4 regions of the Exiguobacterium sp. MMG028 genome follow, and region 3 is predicted to be linked to each of the others. Evidence: predicted binding sites of a transcription regulator. Region 3 holds the regulator's gene; each other region holds the start of a gene.

Region 1 (3,141 bases), on a different contig from region 3:
GATGTACGGTCTGGTCTCTCTTATTTGAAGCAGCAACGCGTTTTATGGACAGTCGCCGTTCTAGCTGCCTTCTTGAACTTCTTTTTCGTCGCGACAGAAGTGTTGTTCCCGATAGCCGCTTTACAAGAGGTTGGCGTGTCTCCGTTTCAGTTTGGACTACTTGAAAGCATGGTTGCCATTGGATTCTTAATCGCTTCTTTACTTCACGCCTTGCCACTATTTAAAATCAAACATCGCCTGTCGACCATGCGATCTGCACTGACCATACTCAGTGTTCTATTTGTCGGCCCTGCCATTCCATTATATTTGAACTTCAACGTCCTCACTTCGATTTTCTTTTTCGCAATGTTCGCCTTATTGAGTGGTTTCTTTATCGTACGTGTCAACATTCCGATTCAATTGCTCCTTCAAACGAATACGGATCCGAATTATTTAGGTCGCGTCATCGGTGTACTCGAGTCACTTGCGATGGGCATCACGCCAATCGGTTTTATTCTATTCGGGGTATTGAGTGATCTCGTGCCAGTCGCACATCTATACACTGCATGTATGATTGGCCTACTCCTATGTACATTCACACTCACCTATCGGATTCGCCATGACATCCAAGCGGAACGAGCAGCAGCTCAGTCCATTGAACGAGCGTCTTAACAAAAAAAGACATCGAACAAATCAGTTCGATGTCTTCTCTGTTGACGGGAGTACCCGTTTTTCTAATAAAAATGGTCCGAATGGGATGACAGATGCCATGACGGCAAGCGTCAGTACTTTGAATCCCCATCCGTAACGCCATGCCATATACATCGCAGCCAAGACGTATGCCACGAATAAGAATCCGTGTGCTGCGCCGACGATGCTGACGGCGAGCGGCATCCCTGCCAAATACTTCAGTGGCATCGCGATAAACAGTAACAACAAGAAGGATACGCCTTCTGTGTAGCCAATCCATTTAAAATGAGTCGTGTTCATAATCGTTCTCCTTTTTGACTTGTAGGCTATGTCTATCGTAGCCGAAAGGTGAGCGATTTGTCACAGGAGAGTGCACAAAAGTTACGAAGCTATTTGACGATTTGGTGAACGATGCAATACTTTCGTTTCGACGAAGGTGCGAAGGAACAAACCGTCGACCCCGATTTTCCCTGCGTTATGTCCAGCAACCAAAATCAATACAGAGACAATCAACATCGTTGGGTTCGTACTGACCGTTCCTGAGAGCAAGAAAGCCATGTTCATGACAAGACCGAAGAACGCCGCGCTACGTGTGAGTGCACCGAGCAATAACCCTAACCCGACCAAAAATTCACCATAAGGAATGAGGATATCGAACAATCCAGCGTTTGGAATCGCAACGTTTTCTAAGAATGCAGCCCACCATCCTGCGACAGCTGGATGTTCTCCAGTCGCGAGTGTCACCGCGTTGTTTAAGAATCCTTCCGTTCCAAAGCCACCTGTGATTTTACCCCAACCTGCTGTTAACCAATGATAACCGAGCCATACACGTAACACCGTCAAGATTGCCGTAGCGATGTTATGATTTTGCCAAAATTTCGTGAACATGATGATTCCTCCCTTTCAAGAAATTGAATAAATGAATAATGTGATTACATTCACAATATACCATCTATGTTCACTATTTCACATATGTATTTTTGTTTGTTCATGATTCGTCCATATGTACGTCACACTCTATTCATATCCATCAAAAAGACGCCTACTTGAGGCGCCTTTGAGGATTTTACAAGGTCACTTCTTGAGGTGGCTGACCTTTCTTGTTCATCACACGCATCGATTCCGGCTCGATTTTGAGGATGACAAGCTTCGGATCGTCTGGTCCATCAAACCAGCCTTCGAGTTTGTCGTTCCACACTTTTTCTTTCATCGATTCATCATCTGACACAGTCGCTTTCCCTAAAATTTCTAAGTATGTGTCGCCGACCCCATCGCCATCATAACCAATCAAAATATGCGTATATGGATTCTTCTCTAATTCCTCCACCTTATCTGTATCGTTCGAGGTTGCTGTATAGAGTGTGAAATCATCATGGAAAAATGTCATGTAACGACTATGTGGCTTCACCTTATATACGGTCGCCATCGTCCCTACATTACTTGAATCTAGAATCTTTAATGCTGTTTCTTTTGCACTCATTCCGAATTCCTCCTTCATGGTTTGTCGCTCGTATACTGTTCCCTCAAACCACACGATTAAACACAAAAAAACCTGCTCGCCGATGCGAGCAGGTATCATATTCCTTAGAAAGGAAGATTAGATTTTTTCAACGTTAGAAGCTTGTGGTCCACGAGCTCCGTCTGTGATTTCGAAAGTTACTTCTTGGCCTTCTTCAAGTGTTTTGAAGCCGTCGCCTTGGATTGCTGAGAAGTGTACGAATACGTCGTCTCCGCCTTCCATTTCGATGAAGCCGTAACCTTTTTCTGAGTTAAACCATTTTACTTTACCTGTGTTCATGAATGAACCCTCCTGAAATAAACGCTATGCGTTATAGTAGTGCCTTACTAGAAAAAACTTGACCAAAAAAAATACAAGCCTCTGGATTATCTAATGAAAAATAATCCCAAGCACTTGTGAATTATGATTCCAGCTATTCTTAATTAAGCACATATTGAATATAACACGACTAGATGCTTCTGTCTAGTAAATACTTCTGATTGCTAAAAAACAAGGCGAAACGGGTACATGCTAGAGAAGATGATGCGAGGAGGATTTATTATGAAAAATGCAAAGGACCCGCAATCAATCGCTTCGATGATTGCCTCATATTCTGATTGGTCGGAAGAAGACCTCATCCAGCGAACACTCGAATGGCACCGCTCCACGCGCGAGACATCTTACTCAGAGCAGCAACAATCCATCCCTTGCCGAATTCCAATGACTGAGCGCATTACGCCTGTTCAAACGTCACTCCCGCTCGAACAAATGGACGGAATGGTTCGTCCTGTTTGGATGCGCCGCCTCGATGCGGAATATTTGAACCTAATGCAGGTCACAAAACAACGTGTTGATGTGACAGACTATGGCGCCGTCGGGGACGGACAAACGGATTGCACGCTCGCTTTTCGTCTCGCCCTCCGCTCGAACCGCCGCGTCTTTGTCCCGGCAGGTGTGTATATCGTTCGGGGCAT
Region 2 (3,141 bases), on a different contig from region 3:
TAAAGTAAGCGAGAATGTCAACACATGCCTACCTCTTGAATCTTCTCCTTACGGACAGGAATCAATGAAAAAGAACGTGAAATAACCTTGCTTTTTCATAAGAAACTTGGTAGGATAATTGAGTATGCTTAGACTGTAAAGCAAAAGCACTTGATACAACATCATTAAGATGGGAGTGAAAGAAATGCGCGTTAAAATTACATTAGCTTGCACAGAAACAGGCGATCGCACGTACATCACGAAGAAAAACAAACGTAACAACCCAGAGCGCCTTGAGTTGCGCAAATACAACCCACGTCTCCGTCGTCACACGCTTTACCGCGAAGTGAAGTAATGAGGGACCGGCCGTCACATATGTGGCGGCTTTTTTTGTAAGGAGGAATGCGTTGTGGAAGACAAAGCAGCGTTAAGACGAACGGTCCATCAGTATATTAAACAAATGAACAATCGCCAACAAGTTGACCGAGTCATCCATCAGCGGTTGTTCTCAACAGAGATATGGAAAGAAAGCCAGACGATTGCCGTGACATCGTCACTTCCGCTTGAAATCGATACATCGCCAATCATTCATGAAGCGTTTGAAGCAGGAAAAACGGTGTGCGTCCCGAAAGTAACGGAGCAGGGGTTAACGTTTCATATTATTCATTCAGTAGATGACCTTGAGAAGGGCGTCATGAATATTTTGGAGCCGACGACCCCGCCGACGACGAAAAGCATCGACCTCTGTCTTGTGCCGGGAAGGGTGTTTGACCGTTCAGGATATCGAATTGGTTGGGGTGGAGGATACTATGACCGATTTTTACGTACATATGAAGGGGAGACGGTTTCATTAGCGTACTCCATTCAATTGGTCGATCAAGTGCCGACTGAACCACATGATCTACCTGTTCAGTGGATTGTGACAGAAAAGGAGATGATTCAATGTTCGCCATATTTGTTGTAACTTGTATCGTCGCCTTTCTCGGGTATCGGTTACGCTCCTTGACGATCTCGGGAGCCTTCTTGACAGTGGTGACGGGAGTATTGATCGGGTTATCGTTTGGTTGGTTCGGCCTCTATTTACTCGGCGTATTCTTCTCGACATCTTCACTTGCATCGAAATATCGATCTCGTGATAAACAAAATGTAGATGACATTGTCGAAAAAACGGGAGCGCGCGACGCCATTCAAGTGTTAGCAAACGGTGGGGTAGGGATTCTCTGTGCCCTCGGTTACTTACTGACAGATGACCTCGTTTATCTTTATATGTACATCGTGTCCATTGCGGCAGCGACGAGTGACACGTGGGGATCTGAATTCGGTGTCCTCGCAAAACGTAAACCGCGCTTCATGTTCACGTTTAGAGAAGTTGAGCCGGGAACGAGCGGTGCCGTTTCAACATTTGGGACGGTCATGTCGATTGTAGGCGCATTCGTGATCGTTTGCTCTTCTCTCCTGTTTGTCGAATTGGATATGGCATTACTGTTGGCGCTTTGGGGAATCGGACTGAGTGGGAGTGTCATCGACACATTGCTCGGGGCGACGGTTCAACGGAAGTTTCGTTGTACGGTTTGTGGAAAGCTGACGGAAAAGAAAGTTCATCATCAAGTTTCTACAACATATGTGTCAGGGTGGCGTGTGCTAGGGAATGATGCAGTCAATTTCTTATCCGTTCTTGGAGCGGCGTCTATTTGTTTTTTGGTGTTCGGATGAGGGTAGTACAGAAAATGAAGATGTTTCAAATGAATGTGAATGTTGTCACAATATCGCCAAAGTGAAAACGGTTTCCACTGTAGTTAGGGTTTGTGAATGATGTTACAATCTTGTTGTAACAGAGATAACAAAAACATGAAACAGATTGATCGAAGGGTGGAGAATCAATATGGAAACATTAAATCATGCTAAAGTAACGCGCGTCGCACTTGTAGGGGCAGGGGCAGTTGGAGCGAGCTTTGCGTACCAGTTAACGACAGCAAGCCTTTGTGAAGAACTCGTCATCATTGACATCAACAAGGCAAAAGCAGAAGGGGAAGCGATGGACTTGAACCACGGCGTCTCGTTCGCGTCTTCACCGATGCGTGTATGGGCAGGGGATTACGCAGACTGTGGTGTAGCAGACATCGTCGTCATTACTGCAGGTGCACCGCAACGTCCAGGTGAGACTCGTCTTGACCTTGTCGAAAAAAATGCGAAAATCATGAAATCGATGATTTCAGATATTATGGATTCTGGTTTTGATGGCATTATCATTATCGCCTCAAACCCGGTCGACATTATGACGCATTTGGCTTGGAAGTATTCAGGACTACCTAAACATCGCGTCTTCGGCTCAGGAACTGTACTCGATACGTCGCGTTTACGTTACATGCTTGGCGACTATTTCAATGTCGACCCACGTAACTGTCATGCCTATATCATGGGTGAGCACGGTGACACTGAATTTGCTGCTTGGAGTAATGCTCGTATCTATGGAAAGTCTGTTGAGCAGTTACTTGAAGAGCATGATGAATATAACTGGCAAGACCTTGAAGACATATATGTGAACGTACGTGATGCGGCTTATCACATCATCGAACGTAAAGGTGCGACATACTATGCCATTGGACTCGGATTACTCCGTTTGGTCAAAGCGGTCCTTCGTAATGAGAACACGTTGCTGACAGTCGGTGCTCATCTTGATGGGGAATACGGTTTACACGATATTCATATCGGGGTACCGGCGATCATCAACCGTCAGGGCGTGCGTGAGGTCGTTGAGATTGAGTTGTCAGAAGAAGAACATCAAAAAATGCAACATTCTGCGAACGTCCTTATGAAAACGATGGAACCTGTCTTGTAATCGCGATATATGAGTGACCCGTAGCCGTAAAGGTTGCGGGTTTTTTGTACGTTTGAGGCAAGCCACGACTTTGTCGTGAGGTACAACGTGATTTACAATAGAATGAGAGAGGAGGGATTTTGTTGGCGACTTGCTTCTGGGAAGACATTTATCAAGCGATCGAGAACGGTGGACGAATCGAAGGGATATTAGAACCATCCCGTGCAGTCATCTTGTTTGATACAAAAGCAGGTGATCGCTATGACTTATACGTTCAAACTGAAAAAGCATGGGCGAATCATGTCGGTACTGACATTAACGCAATCTTGAGCGCCTTTCGTCTG
Region 3 (3,141 bases):
GATTGGAAAGATGCTTTCAAGATTGTCCCTCATGTCTACTTTTCAGCTTCTGATAAATGACAGTGCCAACGTGAAGAATCATACCAAGTACATACAAGATCAACCCTAGTGCAAGCCAACCGAGTGCATCCCAACCACGTACAATTGTCATTCCGACAAGAAATAAGATATAGCCAGTCACAAGTAGCAACGACGAGACGATGAATTGACGTCGCAATCGAGATTTGATAGCGAAAAATGAGAAAAGCAGTAGGATGGTTGTCAGAGCGCCTAGCAATACAAGGACTTCTCCATTGTACTCTCGAATCATCGTACTTCCCCCTTCACTGTGCGACTCATTTTATTGTAACACATAAAATGGAAAATTATCTCAATCACTCATGTCGTATGACATCAGCTTGAAACGACAAAAAAAGCATCGTCCCATTTACGGAACGATGCTTATTTCTCATTCATCTGTTTCATTAAATCCATCTGTTCTTGCACCATCGCTTCTTTCTCTCGGCGCAGCACCCCTTTGTAGGTGACGCGTGAAATCGATAAACTGATTTCATACAGGAAGAAGAGTGGCAATGATACCATGAGGTGCGACGTCAAATCCGGTGGTGTGATGAATGCCGCGACTACGAATAGCGCGAAGTACGCATACTTACGAATCTTCGATAAGAAGTATGGTGTCACGACACCAATCCGGGTCAAGAACATCGTCACGACCGGCAATTGGAACAATAGACCGAACGGGATCGTCAGTTGCAACAAGAACGTGAAGTAATTGTTCGCCCCGATGATTTGTTCGAGTCCGAGGTCTTGCCCGAGGTCCGTCGAGATATCGAGGACGAGCGGGAACAACCAGTAGTAGGCGAACGCAAGACCGATCAAGAACAATCCGAAGATGATTGGGATATAGGCAAGCGTACCTTTCCGTTCATTCGGATGCAGACCGGGTGCGACAAACGCCCACACTTGATACAGTAGGAATGGGCTCGCCGCAATCAGGCCGATGATGAGCGCCAAGTTCAAGTAAATCATGAGCGGGTCCGCGACCCCAAAGGCGTTCAGTTCGAGCCCGCGTTCGACGAGATCTTCTTGCAAGTACGCGAGTACATATTTGACACTCGGCAAAGCCATCAAAAAGAAGGCAAAGACGACAAATGCAGATAGCATCAGTCGTCTCCGCAGCTCTGTCAAGTGATCGGTGAGTTCCCGCTCTTGATCAGGTTGATGATTCATGGCTTACTGCTCTTTCTTTTCGATAGCTTTCTTGTCGTTCTCGTCGTGCTCGTTCATCATGCCGTTCGTTGCATTTTTGAACTCACGAAGCGTTTGTCCGGCCGCGCGACCAAACTCCGGTAATTTCTTCGGTCCGAAGATGATGAGCGCGATGATGGCGATGATGAATAGACTCGCCCCACCCGGAATCCCGACGACGAGTGATGATGCTAGTAATTCCATTATTGATGGACCCCCTCAGCGGTTGGATAGTGTTGCATAAAGTAAATGAGTGACTGCAGCTCAATCGACAAATCGATGTGATGGACGCGAACCGTGTCCGGTACTGTAAGTCGTGCCGGTGTGAAGTTCAAGATGCCCTTGATACCGAAACGGACCAAGTCGTCTGCGACGGACTGCGCATAGGCAGAAGGTACCGTCAAAATGGCGACGTCAATCTTGTTTTGCTTCATAATTTGTTCCATCTCATCGACGTGATGAATTGGGACGCCTGACATCGTCGTGCCGACTTTTGTCTCGTCTGCGTCGAACCCGACGACGATATGTGTGTTATTGTTTTTAAGGAAGTTATAGTTGACGAATGCCGTCCCAAGGTGACCGACCCCGACCAAGGCGACATTCGTAATCTCGTCCTGATTCAGTGTCTTTCGGAAAAAGTCTAACAGATACTGCACGTTATAGCCATATCCCTTTTTACCGAGCGCACCGAAGTACGAGAAATCACGGCGAATCGTAGCCGAATCGACCTTGACCGCCTCACTCAGTTCTGCTGAAGAGACACGTTGTTTACCTGACGCGTGCAGGCTTTGAATAAATCGATAGTATAGTGGCAACCGTTTGGCTGTCGCTTGTGGAATCTTTGGTTCGTTTTGACTCAACGGAAAGAGCCTCCTTTTTACGACACGTTACAAACGAATCTGAATTTCATACACCTTGATTGTAAACGAATTCACATGACCACTCAACGAATATACCTAAAATCGCTGAAAAATACAGTATACTAAATAGAGAGAAAGGGGTTTTTTCACTTGATCCTACTGCAAGTCAATAACTTATCCAAATCCTTCGGCGTCGAGCCGATTTTAGAAAACGTCAAACTCGAAATCCAAGAAGGCGAACGCGTCGCCCTCGTCGGCCGAAACGGGGCCGGGAAGTCGACGCTTTTGAAAGTCATCGCCGGTGAATACAACTATGACTCCGGGGACATCATGAAGCCAAAAGACGTCACCATCGGCTATCTCGCCCAAGACTCAGGGCTCGAATCCGACGAGACGATTTGGAACGAGATGCTCACCGTCTTCACGGACTTGATCGAGCAAGAGAAGACGCTCCGTCGCATGGAGGCCGACATGGGATCCGAACGGATTCTAAACGACGCCGCTGCGTACGAACGCCTCCTCTCCTCTTACGATGAAGAACAGCATACGTTCAAAGAGCGCGGTGGTTACCAGTATGAAGCGACGATCCGCTCGGTCCTTCACGGGATGCGCTTCTATCCGGACGACTTCGAACGTCGAATCGATACGCTCTCTGGGGGACAACGGACGCGTCTCGCCTTGGCGAAGATGCTCCTTCAAAGTCCCGACCTGCTCATCTTGGACGAGCCGACGAACCATTTGGACATCGAGACGCTTGCCTGGCTTGAGAAGTACTTGAGCGGCTATAAAGGTGCCGTCCTCATCGTCTCCCACGACCGATACTTCCTCGACCGCGTCGTCTCGGTCGTCTATGAGTTGTCGCGTCATCGGAGCCGCCGCTTCGTCGGGAACTACACGAAGTATCTCGAACAGAAGGCCGCTCTCTACGAACAAGAGAAGAAGCAGTTTGAGTCGCAGCAAGAAGAGATTGCCAAGATGCAGGACTTCATTCAGCGAAACATCGCCCGGGCGACGACGACGAAACGGGCACAAA
Region 4 (3,141 bases), on a different contig from region 3:
CACGCTCCACATCGAGACGTCAGGTGATCTGACACTCGTCCCGGCGAATCGAACGCTGACAATTCTAGTCCGCGGGGTCGTCGGAGAAGGGGACTATGATGCGGAGACGCAGACGTTACACATCCCACTCGGTGAATGGAAACAGGAGCAGACTGTGACGCTTCCGGTCGATCTGACACAGAACGCGCATCGACTCGACCGTCTCTATCGGTTCTTAGACCGTGCTGAAATCGCTTATGACTTGAAAGATCGTCTGTATCAGATGGCGACCACGAAGACGCGTCTCGAGGCATGGCTGTTCGACATCCATGCGCTAGAACTCGATCGTGATTTACAGGACGCGCTATTGGAACTGATGTTGGACTGAAAAAGGGGGGAGACCCCCTTTTATCATGTCAGAAAAATGTTGGATTTAGAAAGCGTTTTCATTGAAAATCCCACTATACTGAAGATAGAAGAATGGAAATGAGGGGATAAACATGCGACACATGTGGACGATTGACGATTTACGGCAGTTGACACTGTTTGCGACATGTCCAAGTCGAGCACTTGAACAGTTGATTCCGCACGTCTATTGCCGGACGTATCGGAAAGGACAACTATTGTTCATGGAAGGGGATCCGCGCGAGCGTGTGTATTTCTTGATGAGCGGTTATATCAAACTCGAACGGATGAACGAAAATGCGACCCATCATTATGCCGACTATGTGAAACCCAAACAATTCTTTCCTTACAACGGTCTGTTTACGGGGGAAGACTATCGTCATACGGCCGAGGCCGTGACGGACATTGAGGTCATCTACATCCCGACGGATCGATTTGAGCGATTCGTGGCCACACAGTCGAGCATGCTGCTCTATATCGTGGGTCAGATGAATCGGATTCTCGATTTGCATGAGCGTCGCGTCCAAGAAATTATCACGCCGAGTGCAAAAGAGCGCGTCTTGAATACACTCCATTTCTTGATGGAAGATTTAGGAGAGCCAGATGAACAAGGCGTCCGCGTCCGCTGTCCGTTCACCGCAATCGAACTTTCTCGTCTGTCCGGTACGTCCCGGGAGACGGTTTCGACGATTTTAGCCAAGCTCCGAAAAGAAGATGTCCTTCGGATCGACGCCCACCAACTCGTCATCGGACATCCCGAATATTTTGAACAAGACATCGATTGACGCCACTCGGATGAGGGCGTCTTTTACATACTTGAACGAGCGGAGCGTTCGCTTCGAGACGGTGCATATTGTATAATTAGTGATGAATCTCACAAAGCAATGGAATTGTAGATAGAGAAAGGATGAATGCAGTGAAACGACTGCAAGCCCTTGCTTTCGCCGAAAGAAGTCATATCATCGGACTCGTGTTGTCCGCAATCATGATCGGACTATCGATTTTGGCGCAAGCATATTTAATCGTCGACATTGTCGACCGAATTTTCTTGAAAGATGAATCATTCGAAGCCATCCTTCCGGCATTGATGTGGCTCGTCCTCGCCCTCTTGGCGCGAGCACTCTTCGGCTACGTATCGGGACGAATTGGTGCGAGTTTGTCCGAAAAAGCAAAACAGGCATTACGCCTTCAATTGTTGGATCGGTATGCCACGAGCCCGGTCGAATCGTCCTTGACCGGTCAGTCCGGGAAAAAGGTCAGTGTGTTCATGGATGCAGTTGATGAGGTGGACGCTTACTTTAGCCAATACTGGCCACAAGTCATCCAAACATCGATCATCCCGCTTCTTATTCTGGTCGTCGTCTTCAGCCAACACTGGATCTCAGGAGTCATCATGATGGTGACGGCACCGTTCATCCCGCTGTTCTTCATCATCATCGGGATTGCGACCCAGAAAAAATCGGAAGAACAAATGGAGAAGATGAACCAGTTTTCCGGTAAGTTTTTAGATGTGTTACAAGGATTGACGACGCTTAAACTCTACAATCGCACCGAGCAAGAAGCGAAGGCAATTGAGAAGAGTAGTCTCGACTTTCGGGATGCGACGATGGTCGTCTTGAAGACGGCGTTCTTATCGGGACTCATGCTGGAGTTCATCTCGATGCTCAGTACCGGTGTCGTTGCGTTAGAGGTCGCATTGCAGATGGTCGTGTGGCAAAACCTCACGTTCTTCTCTGGCTTTTTGATTCTCGTTTTGGCGCCAGAGTATTATTTGGCGATTAAAGATTTAGGAAGTGCCTTCCATACGGGACGTGGGAGTATGGGCGCGGCCGACCGAATCTTTGAGGTATTAGACGCCCCCGATGACCGCATCGAATGGGGAACGAAGTCACTTGGTTCACGAACACCAAACCTTGAACTCGAAGACGTCTCCTTCGAATATGCAGGCGGACGTTTTGCACTTCAACCGTTGAGCGGTCGGATTCCGTCCGGTACCCACCTGGCCTTAGTCGGTGCGAGCGGTTCTGGGAAGACGACAGTACTGAACGTCATCTCCGGACTTCTACAGGTGAAATCGGGACGTGTCCTCGTGGATGGTGAACCACTTCAGTCGTTTGACGAGTCTGCCTGGTATGGAAATATTGCCTATATCTCACAAAACCCTTATCTATTCGCCGGAACACTTGCCGATAACATCGCCTTAGGCGAAGAGGCCGATGAGCTCGCGTTACGGGAAGCGGCCGATGCGGCAGGACTTTCTGAGGTCATCGATCAATTACCGAACGGGATCTGGACGGAACTTGGAGAAGGTGGATTTGGTCTATCGGGTGGGGAACGACAACGTCTCGCACTCGCCCGTGCCTTCTTTAAACGACCTGGTATCCTCTTGTTCGATGAGCCGACGACCGGTCTCGATTTGAAGACTGAGCAGATTGTGAGACGTTCGATTGCTGAGTTGTCGAAAGAGGCAACGTTGATCACGGTGGCTCATCGCCTGCATACAATCAAAGAGGCGGATACCATCTGGTTTATGCAGGACGGGAAACGGATTGCAGAAGGAACGCATGACGCGTTGCTCGCCGTCCCAGAGTATGCGGAACTGTTTGCGCTTCAGAAAGGGGTGAGCCGATGAACTCGCTTTGGACGATTACAAAATGGATGATGCGCGAAAAGAAAGATATCCTTCTCTCCATCTTCTTTGGATATGCAGCCGGGATTGCGGCGGTCGCCCTGTTTGCAGCAAGCGGATACCTTGTC

What was found. The regulator Rex, encoded in region 3, represses fermentation and respiration genes when NADH is low (regulators of the CRP and FNR family bind a similar motif). The targets are predictions, from matches to a motif close to TTGTGAAATATTTCACAA.
Region 1: a site for Rex is predicted at 1,596-1,613, ahead of PJK55_RS11575 (DoxX family membrane protein). Genes of this name have one in related genera too.
Region 2: a site for Rex is predicted at 1,726-1,743, ahead of PJK55_RS01830 (L-lactate dehydrogenase). Genes of this name have one in related genera too.
Region 4: a site for Rex is predicted at 1,247-1,264, ahead of cydD (thiol reductant ABC exporter subunit CydD). Genes of this name have one in related genera too.

The regions. Positions count from the first base shown of each region.
Region 1 covers NZ_JAQJIN010000003.1:189,053-192,193, reverse strand. The annotation lists gene PJK55_RS11585 (MFS transporter) at 1-651, shown strand, start outside; gene PJK55_RS11580 (DUF3817 domain-containing protein) at 673-969, opposite strand; gene PJK55_RS11575 (DoxX family membrane protein) at 1,051-1,557, opposite strand; gene PJK55_RS11570 (pyridoxamine 5'-phosphate oxidase family protein) at 1,736-2,149, opposite strand; gene PJK55_RS11565 (cold-shock protein) at 2,267-2,467, opposite strand; gene PJK55_RS11560 (glycoside hydrolase family 55 protein) at 2,729-3,141, shown strand, end outside.
Region 2 covers NZ_JAQJIN010000001.1:343,959-347,099, forward strand. The annotation lists gene PJK55_RS01810 (1,4-alpha-glucan branching protein domain-containing protein) at 1-85, shown strand, start outside; gene rpmG (50S ribosomal protein L33) at 170-334, shown strand; gene PJK55_RS01820 (5-formyltetrahydrofolate cyclo-ligase) at 389-943, shown strand; gene PJK55_RS01825 (DUF92 domain-containing protein) at 922-1,692, shown strand; gene PJK55_RS01830 (L-lactate dehydrogenase) at 1,862-2,818, shown strand; gene PJK55_RS01835 (rhomboid family intramembrane serine protease) at 2,941-3,141, shown strand, end outside.
Region 3 covers NZ_JAQJIN010000005.1:87,891-91,031, forward strand. The annotation lists gene PJK55_RS13765 (hypothetical protein) at 17-310, opposite strand; gene tatC (twin-arginine translocase subunit TatC) at 442-1,230, opposite strand; gene tatA (twin-arginine translocase TatA/TatE family subunit) at 1,234-1,452, opposite strand; gene PJK55_RS13780 (redox-sensing transcriptional repressor Rex) at 1,452-2,108, opposite strand; gene PJK55_RS13785 (ABC-F family ATP-binding cassette domain-containing protein) at 2,259-3,141, shown strand, end outside.
Region 4 covers NZ_JAQJIN010000002.1:554,923-558,063, reverse strand. The annotation lists gene PJK55_RS10025 (glycoside hydrolase family 31 protein) at 1-367, shown strand, start outside; gene PJK55_RS10020 (Crp/Fnr family transcriptional regulator) at 480-1,169, shown strand; gene cydD (thiol reductant ABC exporter subunit CydD) at 1,292-3,016, shown strand; gene cydC (thiol reductant ABC exporter subunit CydC) at 3,013-3,141, shown strand, end outside.